2 regions of the Stenotrophomonas sp. TWI587 genome follow, and region 2 is predicted to be linked to the other one. Evidence: riboswitches for the same ligand, from Rfam matches in the RefSeq annotation. Region 2 holds a riboswitch; the other holds the start of a gene.

Region 1 (7,598 bases), on a different contig from region 2:
ACATCGTCGCCAGCACCAACACCGCCGAATCGGCCGAGGTCACGAAGAAGATGATCAACAGCACCAGCGCGACCACCGACAGCACCGTCGGCATCGGCAGGCTGTCGAACATCGTGAACAGCACCGTCTCGTAGCCATTGCCCAGCGCCTGCGCCAGATCCACGTGGCCGAAGATCTGCGACCACAGCGCCGTGCCACCGAATACCGAGAACCACAGGAAGCCCAGCACGCTCGGTGCGATCACCACGCCCAGCACGAACTCACGGATGCTGCGCCCACGCGAGACGCGCGCGATGAACGAGCCCACGAACGGTGCCCACGCGATCCACCAGGCCCAGTAGAAGATCGTCCAGTCCGCCACCCAGGTGCTGCCCGAGAACGGCGACATGCGCAGACTCATCGTCACCAGCGAATTGAGATACGAGCCGATCGTGGTGGTGAACGTGTCGAAGATGAAGCCGGTCGGCCCCAGCACCAGGATCAGCGCCAGCAGCAGCGCGGCCAGGCCGAGATTGAAATTGGACAACCACTTGATGCCCCGGTGCACGCCGCTGGTGGTGGAGGCCATGTACAGCACGAATGCCACCGCGATGATGGTCAACTGCACGGGCACCGTGGCCTGGATGCCGAACACGCGCTCAAGGCCGGCCGCGATCTGGATCGTGCCAAAGCCAAGCGTGGTTGCCACGCCGATTGCCGTGGCGACGACGGCGGCCACGTTGACCACGGTACCCATCCAGCCGCGGTGATGCGCACCGATGATCGGCTGCAGCAGATCGCTGATCAGTCCACGGCCATTGCGGTTGAACTGGAACCACGCCATCGCCAGGCCGATCAGTGCATAGATCGCCCACGGGTGCAGGCCCCAGTGGAAGAACGCATAGCGCATCGATGCGCGCGCCGCCTCCATGCTCTGCGGTGCCAGTCCTTCCGGTGGCTTCACGAAGTGCGAGATCGGTTCGGCCGCGCCCCAGAACACCAGGCCGATGCCCATGCCAGCGGCGAACAGCATCGACATCCAGCTCGCGTTGGAGAAATCAGGTTCGGCATCCTCGCCGCCGATGCGCAGCGATCCGAAGCGGCCGAAGGCCAGGTACATCAGGAAGGAGAGGGTGATGAACACCACCAACAGGTACAGCCAGCCGGTACTGCGGATGATGGTGGACAGGCCGCTCTGGACGACCTCGTTGAAGGGGCCCGGCGCGAGGCCGGCGATCAGCACCAGCAGTGCGACCAGTGCGATGGAAATGCGGAACACCATGCAGGCGTGTCTCCGATCAGTAGGGGCGAGCCGAGGCTTGCAATCTCCAGCGGCACAGCGGCAACGACTGGGGCGGATCAAGCCGGTCGAGGCCGGTCAGTACAGACGTCAATGGCGTCGAGCAGGACGTGGTGTACGCACGATCGGGACGTCACTCCCGGATCGCACCGCATACCGCGCTGCAGCATCCTAGTGCATCCGATGTCGGCGCTGTGTTCACACGCAACGTTGACCGAAACAATCGCGGCTTCCCTCCGTGCCCCTTGGCCGTGGCTTTGTGCTCTAATTCGCCCCGAAGCGGGGGTACCGCGGCCCAATGGCCAAGGTTGAGACAGTCCCTTCGAACCTGATCCGGTTGATACCGGCGTAGGGAAGCTTCGCATCTGCAGATGTATTGCGCCGTAGGGCCACCATGCCCGGAGACCGCCCGCAATCCGTCCGTCGAGCGCCGCCGTTTCGTCCCTCCCATGCGAATCCCTCGCATAGAACCGCACAGTCCCTGTGCGGGGATTGAACCTAGGACGATGCCTCGATGAACGCACAGCTCTCCGCCCTGCAGCAACAGGCCCAGCAACTCTCTGAATCGGTCACCCGGCCGATTCCCGGCTCGCACAAGATCCATGTACAGGGCTCGCGCAGCGATCTGCAGGTGCCGATGCGCGAGATCACGCTGACCCGTACGCCCACCCTGTTTGGCGGCGAAGAGAATGCGCCGGTCACCGTCTACGACACCTCCGGCCCGTATACCGATCCGGCTGTCGCTATCGACCTCTCCGCCGGTCTGCCTGCGCTGCGCGCGGCCTGGGTGGCCGAACGTGGCGATACCGAGGTACTGGAGGGCCTGAGTTCTGCGTTCGGCCGCTCGCGCGAAACCGATGCACGTCTGGATGCGGTGCGGTTCCCATCGCGGTTGCAGCCACGCCGTGCACGGGCAGGCGCCAATGTCACCCAGATGCACTACGCACGGCGCGGCATCATCACGCCGGAGATGGAGTTCGTGGCGATCCGCGAGAACCAGCGGCTCGACGCGATCCGCGACGCCGCACTGCTGCAGCAGCATCCCGGCGAGTCCTTCGGCGCCTCGATCCCGACGATCATCACCCCCGAATTCGTCCGTGATGAAATCGCGCGCGGCCGTGCCGTGCTGCCCAACAACATCAACCACCCGGAAAGCGAGCCGATGATCATCGGCCGCAACTTCCTGACCAAGATCAACGCCAACATCGGCAACAGCGCGGTGTCTTCAGGCATTGCCGAGGAGGTGGAAAAGCTGGTCTGGGCGATCCGCTGGGGCGGCGATACCGTGATGGACCTGTCCACCGGCAAGCACATCCATGAAACGCGCGAGTGGATCCTGCGTAATTCGCCGGTGGCGATCGGCACCGTGCCGATCTACCAGGCGCTGGAGAAGGTTGATGGCCGTGCCGAGGAACTGAACTGGGCAATCTTCCGCGACACGCTGATCGAGCAGGCCGAGCAGGGCGTGGACTACTTCACCATCCACGCCGGCGTCCTGCTGCGCTACGTGCCGCTGACCGCCAAGCGCGTGACCGGTATCGTCTCGCGCGGGGGCTCGATCATGGCCAAGTGGTGCCTGGCGCATCACAAGGAGAACTTCCTCTACACACACTTCGAGGACATCTGCGAGATCATGAAGGCCTACGACGTGACCTTCTCGCTGGGTGACGGCCTGCGCCCGGGCTGCATCGCCGATGCCAACGATGCCGCGCAGTTCGGCGAACTGGAGACGCTGGGCGAGCTGACGAAGATCGCCTGGAAGCACGACGTGCAGACCATGATCGAAGGCCCCGGCCACGTGCCGATGCAGCTGATCAAGGAGAACATGGACAAGCAGTTGCGCGAGTGCGGTGAAGCACCGTTCTATACGCTCGGCCCGTTGACCACCGATATCGCGCCGGGCTACGACCACATCACCAGTGCGATCGGTGCGGCGATGATCGGCTGGTACGGCACGGCGATGCTCTGCTACGTGACCCCGAAGGAACACCTGGGCCTGCCCAACCGCCAGGACGTGCGCGACGGCATCATGGCTTACCGCATCGCCGCGCATGCCTCGGATCTGGCCAAAGGCCACCCCGGCGCGCAGGTCCGCGACAACGCGTTGAGCAAGGCACGTTTCGAATTCCGCTGGGAGGACCAGTTCCACCTGGGGCTGGACCCGGACAAGGCCAAGGAATTCCATGACGAGACCCTGCCCAAGGACGCGCACAAGCTGGCCCACTTCTGTTCGATGTGCGGCCCGCACTTCTGCTCGATGAAGATCACCCAGGACGTGCGTGACTATGCGGCCGGGCAGGGCCTGGATGCGCAGCAGGCATTGGAGGCCGGCATGGCCGAGAAATCCGCGCAGTTCCGGGATCTCGGGGCCGAGGTGTATCGGCAGGAATGAGGCACTGGCCGTGGTGGTGGGTACCACCACGGCCATCATCCGCCGCCTGCGTGATTCCGGCTAAGCTCGGCGCGAACAGGCAGGGGCGGGGACGACGATGGCGATAGCACGCAGCACCAAATGGTTGGCGATTGCACGCCGGCATCCGTCTGCGTGGCTGCTGGCCGTGCAGCTGCTCGGCGTGCTGCTGTACCCCGCGATGGACGAGGCCGGTGCAAGCCGTGCGTTGTTCGGTGCATTCGGCATCGCCGTGCTCGGCCTGGCCCTGTGGGTCGTGCGACGCAGTCCACTGGGCATGTGGGTGGCCCTGCTGCTGGCGATTCCTTCGGTGGTGTTTTCCATCTCAGGCGCGCTGCTGGAGCGCCCGGCGCTGGTGACAACGGCGCAACTGCTCGAATGCCTGCTGTACTTCTACACGGCGGGCAGCCTGATTGCCTACATGCTGCAGGACCACAAAGTGACCCGCGATGAGCTGTTCGCGGCGGGGGCCACCTTCACGCTGTTGGCGTGGGCCTTCGCCTTCGCGTTCGCGCTCTGCCAGCAGTGGTATCCGGGCAGTTTCATGGCTACCAGCGAGACGGAACTGCGTACCTGGATGGAGCTGCTTTATCTCAGCTTCAGCTTGCTGTCCGGGGTGGGACTGAGCGACGTGGTGCCGATCCATCCCCAAGCCCGGGCATTGGTCATGCTGGAGCAGTTTGCAGGCGTGATGTACGTAGCATTGGTGGTCTCGCGCTTGGTCGGATTGACCATGATCCGGCGCATACAAAACTGAATCGCGCATAAAAAATTCGCGCCCGGAGGCGCGAATGCTGAATCAATTTATGTAATTTCGTCGGCGAGAGAGAGCCTGATGTTGGCCGCACACACAGGTGCGGTTAACCCACATAGGCTAGTATTCGCCGCCTTCAGTGTTTTTGCGCTTTGCGCTGATGGTTTGTGCGGAATCTGGCGGTTCGTTCGATCGTTGTCGATTGTGATGAATGCTGCGTTCCAGTAGTCCTGCATTCACTCGTGTCACCGGAATGATCAACAACGACAGTGAGCGACCCGCCGCCGATGTAGTCCGAATCGGCGATTGCACCGTAGTACTTTCCTCGCGGGAAGTCATGGTGGTGGGCGTGCGTCGCCCGCGTCGTCTCACTCCGAAGGCACTGGGCGTGTTGAAGGCGCTGATGCGCTCGCCCGGTACCGTGGTGACGCGCGATGAACTGTTCGCTGAGGTGTGGCCCGATACGCTGCCCACCAATGACGTGCTCACCCAGGCCGTCACCCAGTTGCGCAAGGCCTTCGCCACCGACGAAGACGCGGGCACGGCCTATATCGAAACCATTGCCAAGACCGGTTATCGCCTGCTGGTGCCGGTGAGCGTGGTGGAAGAGCCGCGTGTCCTGGGCGAGGCGGACGACGCAGCGACGGGCGTGCTCGTCGATGCCGCACTGCCCGGTAGTGACACGCCGGTACCCCTCCGGCAAGCGGACAACCCGATGCGCCGGCGGTGGCGCCGCGTCCGCCGCTATGTGCTGCTGGCCATCGGCCTGACGATGCTGATCGCGATGCTGGTCATGGCTGCGCTGCTCGTGCAGCGCGAGCGTCCCGCCACGCCGGTGGAAGCGGCCGTTGAGGACGGCACGCGCGTGATCGGCAGCCCGGAGCGGCCGTATCGCCTGATCACGGCATCGGCGGGCTTTGAAACCTATCCCACGCTGTCCCCGGATGGCTCCCAGGTCGCCTACGAAGCCGGCGTGCCGTCGCGGCAGGGCAGCGTCATCAAGGTGCAGACCTCGGGCAATGCGCCTGCGCGCGTCCTGATGGATACGCCGGACACCTATTCGGACCGGTTCCCGAACTGGTCGCCCAACGGCCGTGACATCGCCTTCGCGCGTTTCGGCCCGGGGGGCGGTTGCGAGGTGCTCATCGCCAGCGCCACCGGGGGCGCGCAGCGTCATGTCACGCGCTGCGATGGCACCGAGCTGCTCAGCTTCGACTGGACGCCGGATGGGCGCGGCCTGCTGTTCGGCTCGCTGTCGGGCACCTATGCACACCGCGGCATCCGCACCTTCAATCTCGCCAGCGGTAGCTGGAGCGCGCTGAAGTACGACACGGACCCGGACAGCTTTGAGTACGCACCGCGCTATTCGCCCGATGGCCGCTGGATCGTGTTCGTGCGCAATCCGCAGGTCGGTGATCTGTGGCGCATCCCGGCCGAAGGCGGCGCGCCCCAGCAGCTCACCAACGATTCGGCCGAGATCCGCGGTTGGGCGTGGCGCAGCGACAGCCGCCACATCGTGTTTGGTCGCCGCGTCGACAGCGAAGCGCGCCTGTATGAGCTGGACACACGCACGCGCACGCTGCGTGATCTGGGTCTGGACGATGCCCAGTCACCAGCGCTCTCGCGCAGCAACAACATGCTGGCCTTCATGCACCGGCGGGCGCAGTTCGGTTTGTTCAAGGTGCCGATCGGTGCCGACGGTCCGGGTGTTCCCGAGCGCCTGTTCGCATCGGGCGGTCGCGATGCGCAGCCGATGATCGCGCCGGACGGCCGCCAACTTGTGTTCAGTTCCAACCGGTCAGGCAGCTATTCGCTGTGGTGGGCGGATCTGCAACGTCCCGAATCCCTGCGCCCGATCGAGGGCCTGCGCCCGGAAACCCGCCAGATCCCGGACTGGTCGCGCGACAGCCGTCATCTGCTGGTCCTGGGGCGTGACGAACATGCCAACCCGGCGGTCTTCGAAGTCTCCCCGCGTGATGAGCAGACGGTCCGCCTGGACGTGCCCGCCGCGCAGCCACTGCAGGCGCTGTACGGGCAACGGCCTGGGCAGATGCTGGTGGTGGAGCGTGATGAAGACGAGCGGATGCGCCTGTCCCTGTTTGATCGGACCACCACGCCGTGGCGCCTGCTGGGCAGCATCGAGGGTGTCTCCCAGGCACGCTACGACGTGGCCGGCGAACGCGTGCTGTTCACCCGGCTGTCGGCCAGTGGTCTGTGGTCGGCCGATGCGGCCCTCACCCCGCAGAGCATCCGCCAGGTGCGTGACGACCAGCCGTCGCGCTGGCGTTACCGGGCGTGGACCGTCTCCGGCAACGGGCAGATCGATTACCTGTCCAATCGCGCCGACTGTGCGACCGCGTTTGCACGGCTCAGTGCGACCACCAGCGACACTGGCGCCTGTCTGGACCCCGAGAGGCTCGGCACCGGCAATGGATTCAGCGCCAGCCCGGACGGCAGTGCCGTGTATGTGGCCCTGGCGGTGGCCGATGGCTCCGATATCGGCATCATGCACCTGCCCGAACCGACCTCCTCGTTCTTTCCCGCGTTCTCCAACCTCATGTTTATGAAGGGAAAAGATCCTTCGTAAGTTCTTCGTGAGGTTGTCGTGGCGAATTCGGATCAATCTCGCCAAGATGTCCTGAGGGAAGTGGCCTGACTTGGCAAAACTGCACGCCAGCAAAGGCAAACACACGGTGCAGTCATGCGTCAGCTTTCCCTGGCCGATCGCGGTCAATCTCTCTCCCTGGACAAGATCGCCGACGACGGCGTGCTGCCGAGTTGTCTCGGTGTTGCCCGACTGGGCAGCCTGCAGACGGCCGGCACCACCTTCACGGTGTGGATGCAGGTCCGCGGCAGCGCCTGGGTCGAATCCAAGGAAGGCAAGTTCCGCCTGCGCCAGCGCGAGTGGATCGCCTTTGAGAAAGACTCCAAGCCGATGGTGCAGGCCGGCCGCGATGGCCTGTGCATTGGCCTGAGCCTGTCGCCGGATGCGCTGCGCGCGCTGGGCGATCTGGTCGACTGCAACCTGTACGCCGGTCGCGGCACCATGACCCGCGGCGAGATGCGGGTGGCGATGCGCCTGTGGCGCGATGCGCTGGACAGTGACCGCCCGATGCAGGCCCTTCGTCCTGCCTTGCTGCACCTGGCCGCCCTTC
Region 2 (7,598 bases):
GGCTGCCGGTTCGATCTTCGTGTCGCGTTCCGCAACGGGCGACGGGTGGTCTACCGCGATGTGGATGTGTGCAGGGGCGACACACTGGTCATCGCGCCGCTGAAGAAAACACCCGATGATCGTGCGGTTGCGCTGGAGCCACAGACGCCAACGCATGGCCGATAGCAGGGGGGCGCGGCGAGTGCCGTCCGCCGTCCGCGCTTACGGAGGCATACGCGGCATGCGCTGCTCCACCAGCGCCGCGACCCAGTCGATGAAGACCCACAGCTTGACGCTGACATGCCGGTTCGGGGGGAACGCAAGGTGCAGCGGCATTGCACCGATGCGCCACCCCGGGAACAGCCGGACCAGCTCGCCGGCGGCCACGTGCGGGGCGGCCATGTAGTCGGGGAGCCACAGCGCACCTAGGCCCGCCACGCCCGCGGCGAGATACGCATTGCCATCATCGACCGCGAGCAGGTGGTGCCCCTCCACGGTCACCGGTTCGTCGCCGCGCTGGAGGGTGTAGGGCAGAACCGTGCCACTGCGCGAGCGCAGGTAGCCGACCACGCGGTGCTGGGCCTGCTCCAGGTCCTGCGGATGCGCAGGGATACCCGCCTGCTGCAGGTAGGCGGGCGAAGCGTAGATGCCGGCCGGCAGATCGCCGATATGGCGGGCGACCAGCGATTGATCGGTGATTTGTCCACCCCGGATCACGCAGTCCACGTTCTCGTCGATCAGGTCCACGGGGCGATCGCTGACGCCCAAATCGAGCTGGATCTCCGGATAGCGGGCAAGGAAGTCGGGCAGGGCCGGCACCAGCACCAGCCGTGCGAATGGGGCGGGCACGTCCACCCGCAGGCGCCCGCGAGGCGCAGCAGCCGCAGTGGACAGGCTGGTTTCAGCGTCGTCGATGTCGGCCAGCAGCCGGATCACCCGCGCATAGTAGGCCGCGCCATCGGCGGTGACATTCACCTGCCGGGTGGTGCGGTTCAACAGGCGCACCCGCAGCCGGGCCTCCAGGTGCTGTACCAGCTGCGTGACCGTGGTGCGGCTGATGTGCAGTGTTTCGGCGGCCTTGGTGAAGCTGCCGGTTTCCACCACCCGGGCGAAGGCCTGCATTGCGTCTAACCGGTCCATCTGCATTCCACGGAGGCTGATTGTTTGGATTCTACAAACAATGTTGGGCAGACGGCTGCGTTTATCGGGCGCGCAAACCGATCTACTGTGGCCTTTCATTCTTGATGGGCCGGTGTCGGCCCAAGGCAGAGCTGGGTCATGGCTGCACGTGACGTCGTTTTTCCGCCGGGCCGCCAGGCCCTGTACGAGCGCAATCGCTATTCGCCGGCGGTGCGGTCCAATGGGTTCCTGTTCGTGTCCGGCCAAGTGGGCAGCCGCGAGGATGGTTCGCCCGAGCCCGACCTGGAGGCGCAGGTCCGCCGCGCCTTCGACAATCTCAACGCGGTGCTCACCGCGGCGGGCTGCACGTTCAATGATGTCGTCGACGTGACCGTATTCCTGGTCAATCCCGAGCAGATCTTCGAACGCGTCTGGGCCATCGTGCCGGAGTACTGGGGTGAGGCGCCGTATCCCACGCTCACCGGTATCGGCGTGACCTGGCTGTATGGTTTCGACGTGGAGATCAAGGTGATCGCGAAGCTGCCGTAGCAGGCCTTCACGCGGTGACGGCCGGGCGTTGCCGATAGTGGGCCGTCATCCTGCTTCCTGTCGCGGATCCACATGCCCCTGATTCCCGAGCGCGTGCAGCGCTGGCCCCGACCGTGGCGCGTCGCGTTGCTGTCGTTGCTGGTGCTGTACGCGCTGTACCTGCTGGCGGGCAACGTATTCCTCAATACGCCGCTGTTCGATGCGGTCACCAACCGCAAGCCTGAAAAATTCACGATGCAGACCGGGCCGGCACTGACCCTGATGCCCGGGCAGGCGGTGGTCTGGAACATCCGCATGCGCGGGCAGGCCAATCGAACGCAGTATGTGTTCCGCGCTGACCGGGCGAGCGCCTGGATCGATCTGCCGGCGCTGCTGCGCAAGGAGGTGCGCATTCCGCGCATCGATGCCACGGGGGTGGAGGCCGAGGTCGAGCGTGTGGAGAAGGCCATCCCGCCACCACCGCGTGGCGACCGCGGCTGGACGCTGCGCTTCGATGCGATCCACAGCGACACCATCCGCAGCGGGCGCTTTGGCAAGCTGCTGATCGTGGGCCAGGGGCACGGCAACGTCGGTTTCCTTAAGCAGCTCAAGGGCGGCCCGTCGGAGCTGTTCGATTCCACGGCGGGGTTTGATGACGCCCAGGTCAGTGTCGACGGGGTCAACGTGTTGGACGATGCCCATATCGCCGCGCGTTTCCATTTCCCGCGGCACTATCGTGACGACGCACCGGGGCTGCAGAAACTCGGCATCACCTGGGCACAGCTGCAGATCGATGCCCGCAGCCAGGGCCTGCGCATCGATACCGGCGGCCCACACGTCAAGGTGGGTAGCGCGGTCTCCAATGCACGCCTGACGGCGGATGTAACCCTGGAAGAGGGCGCGCTGCGACCGGGCAGCCGGTTGGTCTGGCGGCTTCCCCTGCACGCGGGCGTCAACGCCGATGACCGCGGCCTGCTGTCGCTGCAATTGGATGTGGCGCAGGACATGCGGGTCCAGGCGCGGTTGCCGCGCGACGCGGAGACGGGCAGTGAGCTCAACGCCGATGTCCGGGTGACCGGCCGCAGGATTCCGTTCCAGGCGCCTGCCGAGCTGCTGCCGCGTCTGTCCGGCACGGTGCAGGGTGCATGGCAGTTCCAGTCGCTGAACTGGATCAGCGATCTGTTCGTGAAAAAGCCTTGGTTCCATCTTGATGGGGGTGGCCTGCTCAAGGCGGACGTCATCATTGCAGACGGTGAGCTTGCACCGGGCAGCACGGTGGATATTCCGCAGGTGGCGGCCGTGGCCGAGGTGGCAGGCGTGCGCATGCGGGGCGATGCCCATGCACAAGGCCGGATCGTGGAGGGCGAGCCGCCGCAGGCAGAGCTGAAGGTGCAGATCCCCCGATTCCAGGCCGCGCCGACCAATGCGCCGAAGGCGCTGTTGTTCGATGGCAGACAGCTCGCGCTCACGCTGCGCGGCGATGCGCGTTTGAAGCAGTTGAGTGACGGGATGCGGGCACAGCTGCGCTTCACCGATGCACGGGTGCCGGACCTCACCGCCTACAACCGGTATCTGGGCAACGACAACGTGCGCCTGCTCGGCGGTACCGGCCTGCTCAGCGGTGATGTGTCGCTGGATGCGTCCGGCCGGGTGGGCAAGGGCAGTGCCGATCTGCGCGGCACCGGTGCCCGGCTGAGCGTCGCCGGCATCGCCATGCGCGGCGATGCGCAACTGCAGGCGCGACTGCAGCGTGCGGATTTCGACAGCCGCCAGTTCGATCTCGGTGGCACCACCGTGGACCTGCGCAACATCCATGTAGGCGATGAAAAGAGTGACGGCCGCTGGTGGGGCAAGGTCGCGATCCGCAGCGGCCACATTGATGCCGCCGCGCCGTTCCAGGTGGACGGGCTGGCGGACCTGCGCCTGCGCGATGCCGGGCCGTTGCTCGGGGTATTCGCCCAGCGCAGCGAGTACCCGCGCTGGGTGCTGGGGATGCTGGATTCCGGCGAGGTGCAGGCCAGTGGGCAGCTGCGCTGGCGCAGTGGCGAGCTGATCGTGGAGGACCTGCAGGCCGAGAACGAGCGGCTGTCCCTGCAGGCCCGGCTGGATCTGAGTCACGCCAAGCGGCGTGGCGATCTCTATCTGCGCTGGGGTGTGCTCGGGGCCGGGATCGAGCTGCAGGGCGAGCAGCGCAAGTGGCACCTTGCCGGCGCCCGCGACTGGTATGCCAAGCAGCCGCGGCTGCTGCCGGCCAGGCCGGCCGCAGCGAAACAAGGCGACGGCACACCCTGAGGCAGTGGAGTGCTCCCCCTCTGTGGGCCCGGCTTGGTATCCTCGCCGCGCCCACTGTCTGGTGACAGCGTGCCTCTCGCCGTCATCGACCCGTTATCCCATGAGCAACAGCCCCCACCGCGTCCAAGGCCTCAACAACGATGAGGTCGCCGCCGATTGGCCGGCCATCACCGACCGCGAGATCACCTGGCTGCGCGGGCGGTTCCCGCAGCTGGATGGCCAGTGCCACGTGCTGTGGCACAGCCCCCGGCCGATGTCTGCCGCCGCCATTGTCGAGAGCGAGGGGGGCAGGGTGTTCGTCAAGCGTCATCATGGCAGCGTCCGCAGCGCGGCCGGCCTGACCGAAGAGCATCGTCTGCTCCAGCACCTGGCTGCCCAGGGTGTGCCGGTGGTCGAGGTGCTGCATGACCGCGACGGTACAACGGCCGTCGAACACGATTGCTGGACCTACGAGCTGCATACCGTGGGCTGCGGCCAGGACATCTACCGCGACGCGCCGTCCTGGACGTTGCTGACCGATTCCGCGCAGGCGCGCGAGGCGGGCCGGATGCTGGCGCGATTGCACCGCGCGTCGGCCAGCTATCACGCACCCCAACGCAGCACCCACCTGCTGGTCGCGCGCGATGATCTGATCCGCGCCGCCGATCCCATTGCCGCCCTGCAGGCCGGGCTCGGTGATCGTCCGGGCCTGGCGGCCTACCTTGCGCGACAGGACTGGCAGGCCGATCTGCAGCGGGCGCTGCTGCCCTGGCACGCCGGGCTGGCCGAGCGCCTGCAGGCCGAGCCCCGCCTCTGGGCGCACAACGACTGGCATGTGTCCAACCTGCTCTGGCGTCAGCACGGCGATACGTCCGTCGTCGATACCGTGCTGGATGTTGGCCTGGCCTCACCGACCAGTGCCTTGTTCGACCTGGCCACCGCCATCGAACGCAACGCCATCGCCTGGCTGGCGCTGGAGCGCGGCGAGGCGGCGGTACGTGCGGATATCGCGCTGGCACTGCTGGCCGGTTACCGCGACATCGAGCCGCTGTCTGCCGAGCGCGTGCACCTGCTGGCCGATCTGCTGCCGGTCGTCCAACTCGACTTCGCCCTGTCGGAAGTGGAGTACTTCGAAGCCGTGACCCACTCGCCGGCCAACGCCGACGTGGCCTACCACACCTTCCTGCTGGGCCATGCTGACTGGTTCAGCACCCCGCCGGGGCAGGGCCTGCTGAAGGCGCTGCACGCCGCGGCCTGAGCGACAGGCTCGCTTATCCGTACCATTTGTAGTGAAATAGTCACAGAAGCGGGGGTGCCTGGCGAAACCAGGCTGAGAGAGTCCCTTGGAACCTGATCCGGTTTGCACCGGCGTAGGGAGCTTTGAGCAGCAGGCATACCGCCGTGATGGGTCGGTGCGCGTGCGCGCCTTCGCTTCGTCTCCCCCAGCTGATGACGAATCGAATGAACCGTTGCTTCCGCCCCACGCTGTTGTCCGCCGCCCTCTGTGCCGCGCTGCCCCTCCATGCCAACGATCTCGCGGACGCGCCCGAGCGCTCGCCGACCGAGCTCGCCGCCGTGCGCGTGCAGGCACATCAGCCGGCGGCCACCACCACGCAGACCAGCAGTTTCGGTGCGGGTGACTGGAAGAGCACGCCGGCCTCGGTGAACGTCCTGGGTCGCGACCTGCTGGACAGCCGCCAGGTCCGCACGCTGTCCGAGCTGGCCAGCAACGATGCCTCGCTGGGCGACAGCTACGCGCCGGTCGGTTACTACCAGAACATCGCGATCCGCGGCTTCCCGCTGGATACCGCTACCGGCTACCGCTTCAACGGCCTGGCCATCACCGGCGAGCAGCGCCTGGCGCTGGAGAACATCCAGTCGGTGGAGATCCTCAAGGGCGAGGCCGGCCTCGCCGCGGGCGTGATGGCACCGGGTGGGATCATCAACTACGTGGGCAAGCGCCCGGCCGAGGTCCGCAATGTCACCCTCGGCACGGATTCGGAAGGCTCGCGCTACACCGCGGTGGATCTCGGCCACTGGCTGTCGCCGCGTTTTGGCGTGCGCTTCAATGCCGCCTGGGAAGACAGCGATTCCTACATCGACCATGCCGACGGCCGTCGCAACTTCTATTCGCTGGCCACCGACTGGCTGATCGGCGAGCGTGGCAAGCTGGAGGTGGATGCCAACTACCAGACCAGCGCGCAGCGCTCGGCCTCGGGCTATCAGTTGCTGGGGGCCACCGAGCTGCCGCGCGGCGTGGACCGCAAGCACATGCTGGGCTACCAGGCGTGGCAGCGGCCGGTCGGCATCGACAGCACCAACCTCACTGCATTGCATACCTACGACTTCAGCCCGACGTGGCAATCGCGGGTATCGGCCAGCTACAGCCGCTCGGTGATCGACGACAACGTCGCCTTCGCCTACGGCTGCTACTACGCCGCCGGCTGCGCCGATGGCAGCGTGCCAGGCAACTACTTCGCGCCCAACGGCGACTACGACATCTACGATTACCGCAGCCCGGACGACACCCGCCGCAACCTGGAATTCCGTGGCGAGCTGCGTGGCAGTTTCGCCACCGGCGATGTCCGTCATGAAGTAAGTGTGGGCGCGGATCGTTTCGAGCGCACCGTGGACAAGCGCCGCAACGTCAACGAGTACGTGGGCACCGCCAACATCCACGACGCACAGGTGCCGCAGTTCGAACCTTCACCGCTGATGCCGGGCCCCTCCGCGCGGCGTCTGGACAGTGCGCAGACTGCGGTGTTCGCATTGGACCGGATGAGCCTGGGTGACTGGCAGTGGCTGGCCGGTGGCCGCTTTGTCCGTCTGGACGAGCGTGCCTATGACAAGGGCGGCAACCCGGAGCGCCACAGCCGCCTGTCGCGCTTCCTGCCGCAGACCGCGCTGGTCTGGAAGGCGACCGAGGAGGTCAACGCCTATGTCAGCTACGTGCGGGGCATCTCGCTCGGCCAGGAAGCGCCGTTCTGGACCTCCAACGAAGGCACGTTCCTGCCTGCGGTGCTGTCGCGCCAGACCGAAGTGGGCGTCAAGTACGTGCCCAGCGATGCCCTGACGTTGGGAGCGGCGCTGTTCCGCACCTCCCAGCCGTTCCAGTACGCCAAGCCGGACGGCAGCGATGCGGGCTACATCTTCGTCCAGGAGGGGCAGCAGACCCACACCGGGCTGGAGCTCACCGCCCAGGGCCAGCTCACCGAGCGCCTGTCGCTGACCGCCAGCGCCAGTGTGCTGCGCGCCCGCGCACGCGACGCCGGCACGCCGGACTACGAAGGTCACCAGCTGATCAACGTGCCCAAGACGCGTGCGACCGTGCACGCGGAATATCAGCTGCCGTTCGTGACTGGCCTGGGGCTGACCGGCGGCTGGCGTTACGCCGCTTCCAACGTGGCCACCGCCGATGGCCGCGTGAGCGCACCGGCCTACAGCGTGTTCGATGCGGGCCTGCGCTTCAAACACCATGTGGGTGAGCATCCGGTGACCTGGAACCTCTCGGTGGACAACCTGTTCAACCGCTTCTACTGGCGTGACACCGGCAGCAGCTCGGGCGACTACTACCTGTTCCCGGGTGCACCGCGTCAGGCGCGGTTGTCGGTGACGTTCGCGCTATGAACCCGGCGATCCTGGAATGGTCGGCCGCCATCGTCAGCATGCTTGGCGTGTGGCTGATGACGCGCCGGGTCACC

The links. A riboswitch is a leader RNA that binds a small molecule or an ion and turns the genes downstream of it on or off. The one in region 2 is predicted to bind thiamine pyrophosphate.
Region 1: another riboswitch for thiamine pyrophosphate. It lies ahead of thiC (phosphomethylpyrimidine synthase ThiC); the one in region 2 lies ahead of ABE464_RS04180 (TonB-dependent siderophore receptor).

What each region holds. Positions count from the first base shown of each region.
Region 1 covers NZ_JBDJMW010000008.1:827-8,424, forward strand. The annotation lists gene ABE464_RS13775 (BCCT family transporter) at 1-1,261, opposite strand, end outside; TPP riboswitch at 1,551-1,652, shown strand; gene thiC (phosphomethylpyrimidine synthase ThiC) at 1,794-3,671, shown strand; gene ABE464_RS13785 (ion channel) at 3,769-4,446, shown strand; gene ABE464_RS13790 (winged helix-turn-helix domain-containing protein) at 4,697-7,030, shown strand; gene ABE464_RS13795 (helix-turn-helix transcriptional regulator) at 7,145-7,598, shown strand, end outside.
Region 2 covers NZ_JBDJMW010000002.1:226,610-234,207, forward strand. The annotation lists gene ABE464_RS04155 (hypothetical protein) at 1-165, shown strand, start outside; gene ABE464_RS04160 (LysR family transcriptional regulator) at 202-1,119, opposite strand; gene ABE464_RS04165 (RidA family protein) at 1,258-1,647, shown strand; gene ABE464_RS04170 (hypothetical protein) at 1,720-3,918, shown strand; gene ABE464_RS04175 (phosphotransferase) at 4,019-5,155, shown strand; TPP riboswitch at 5,196-5,291, shown strand; gene ABE464_RS04180 (TonB-dependent siderophore receptor) at 5,359-7,524, shown strand; partial or broken gene pnuC (nicotinamide riboside transporter PnuC) at 7,521-7,598, shown strand, end outside.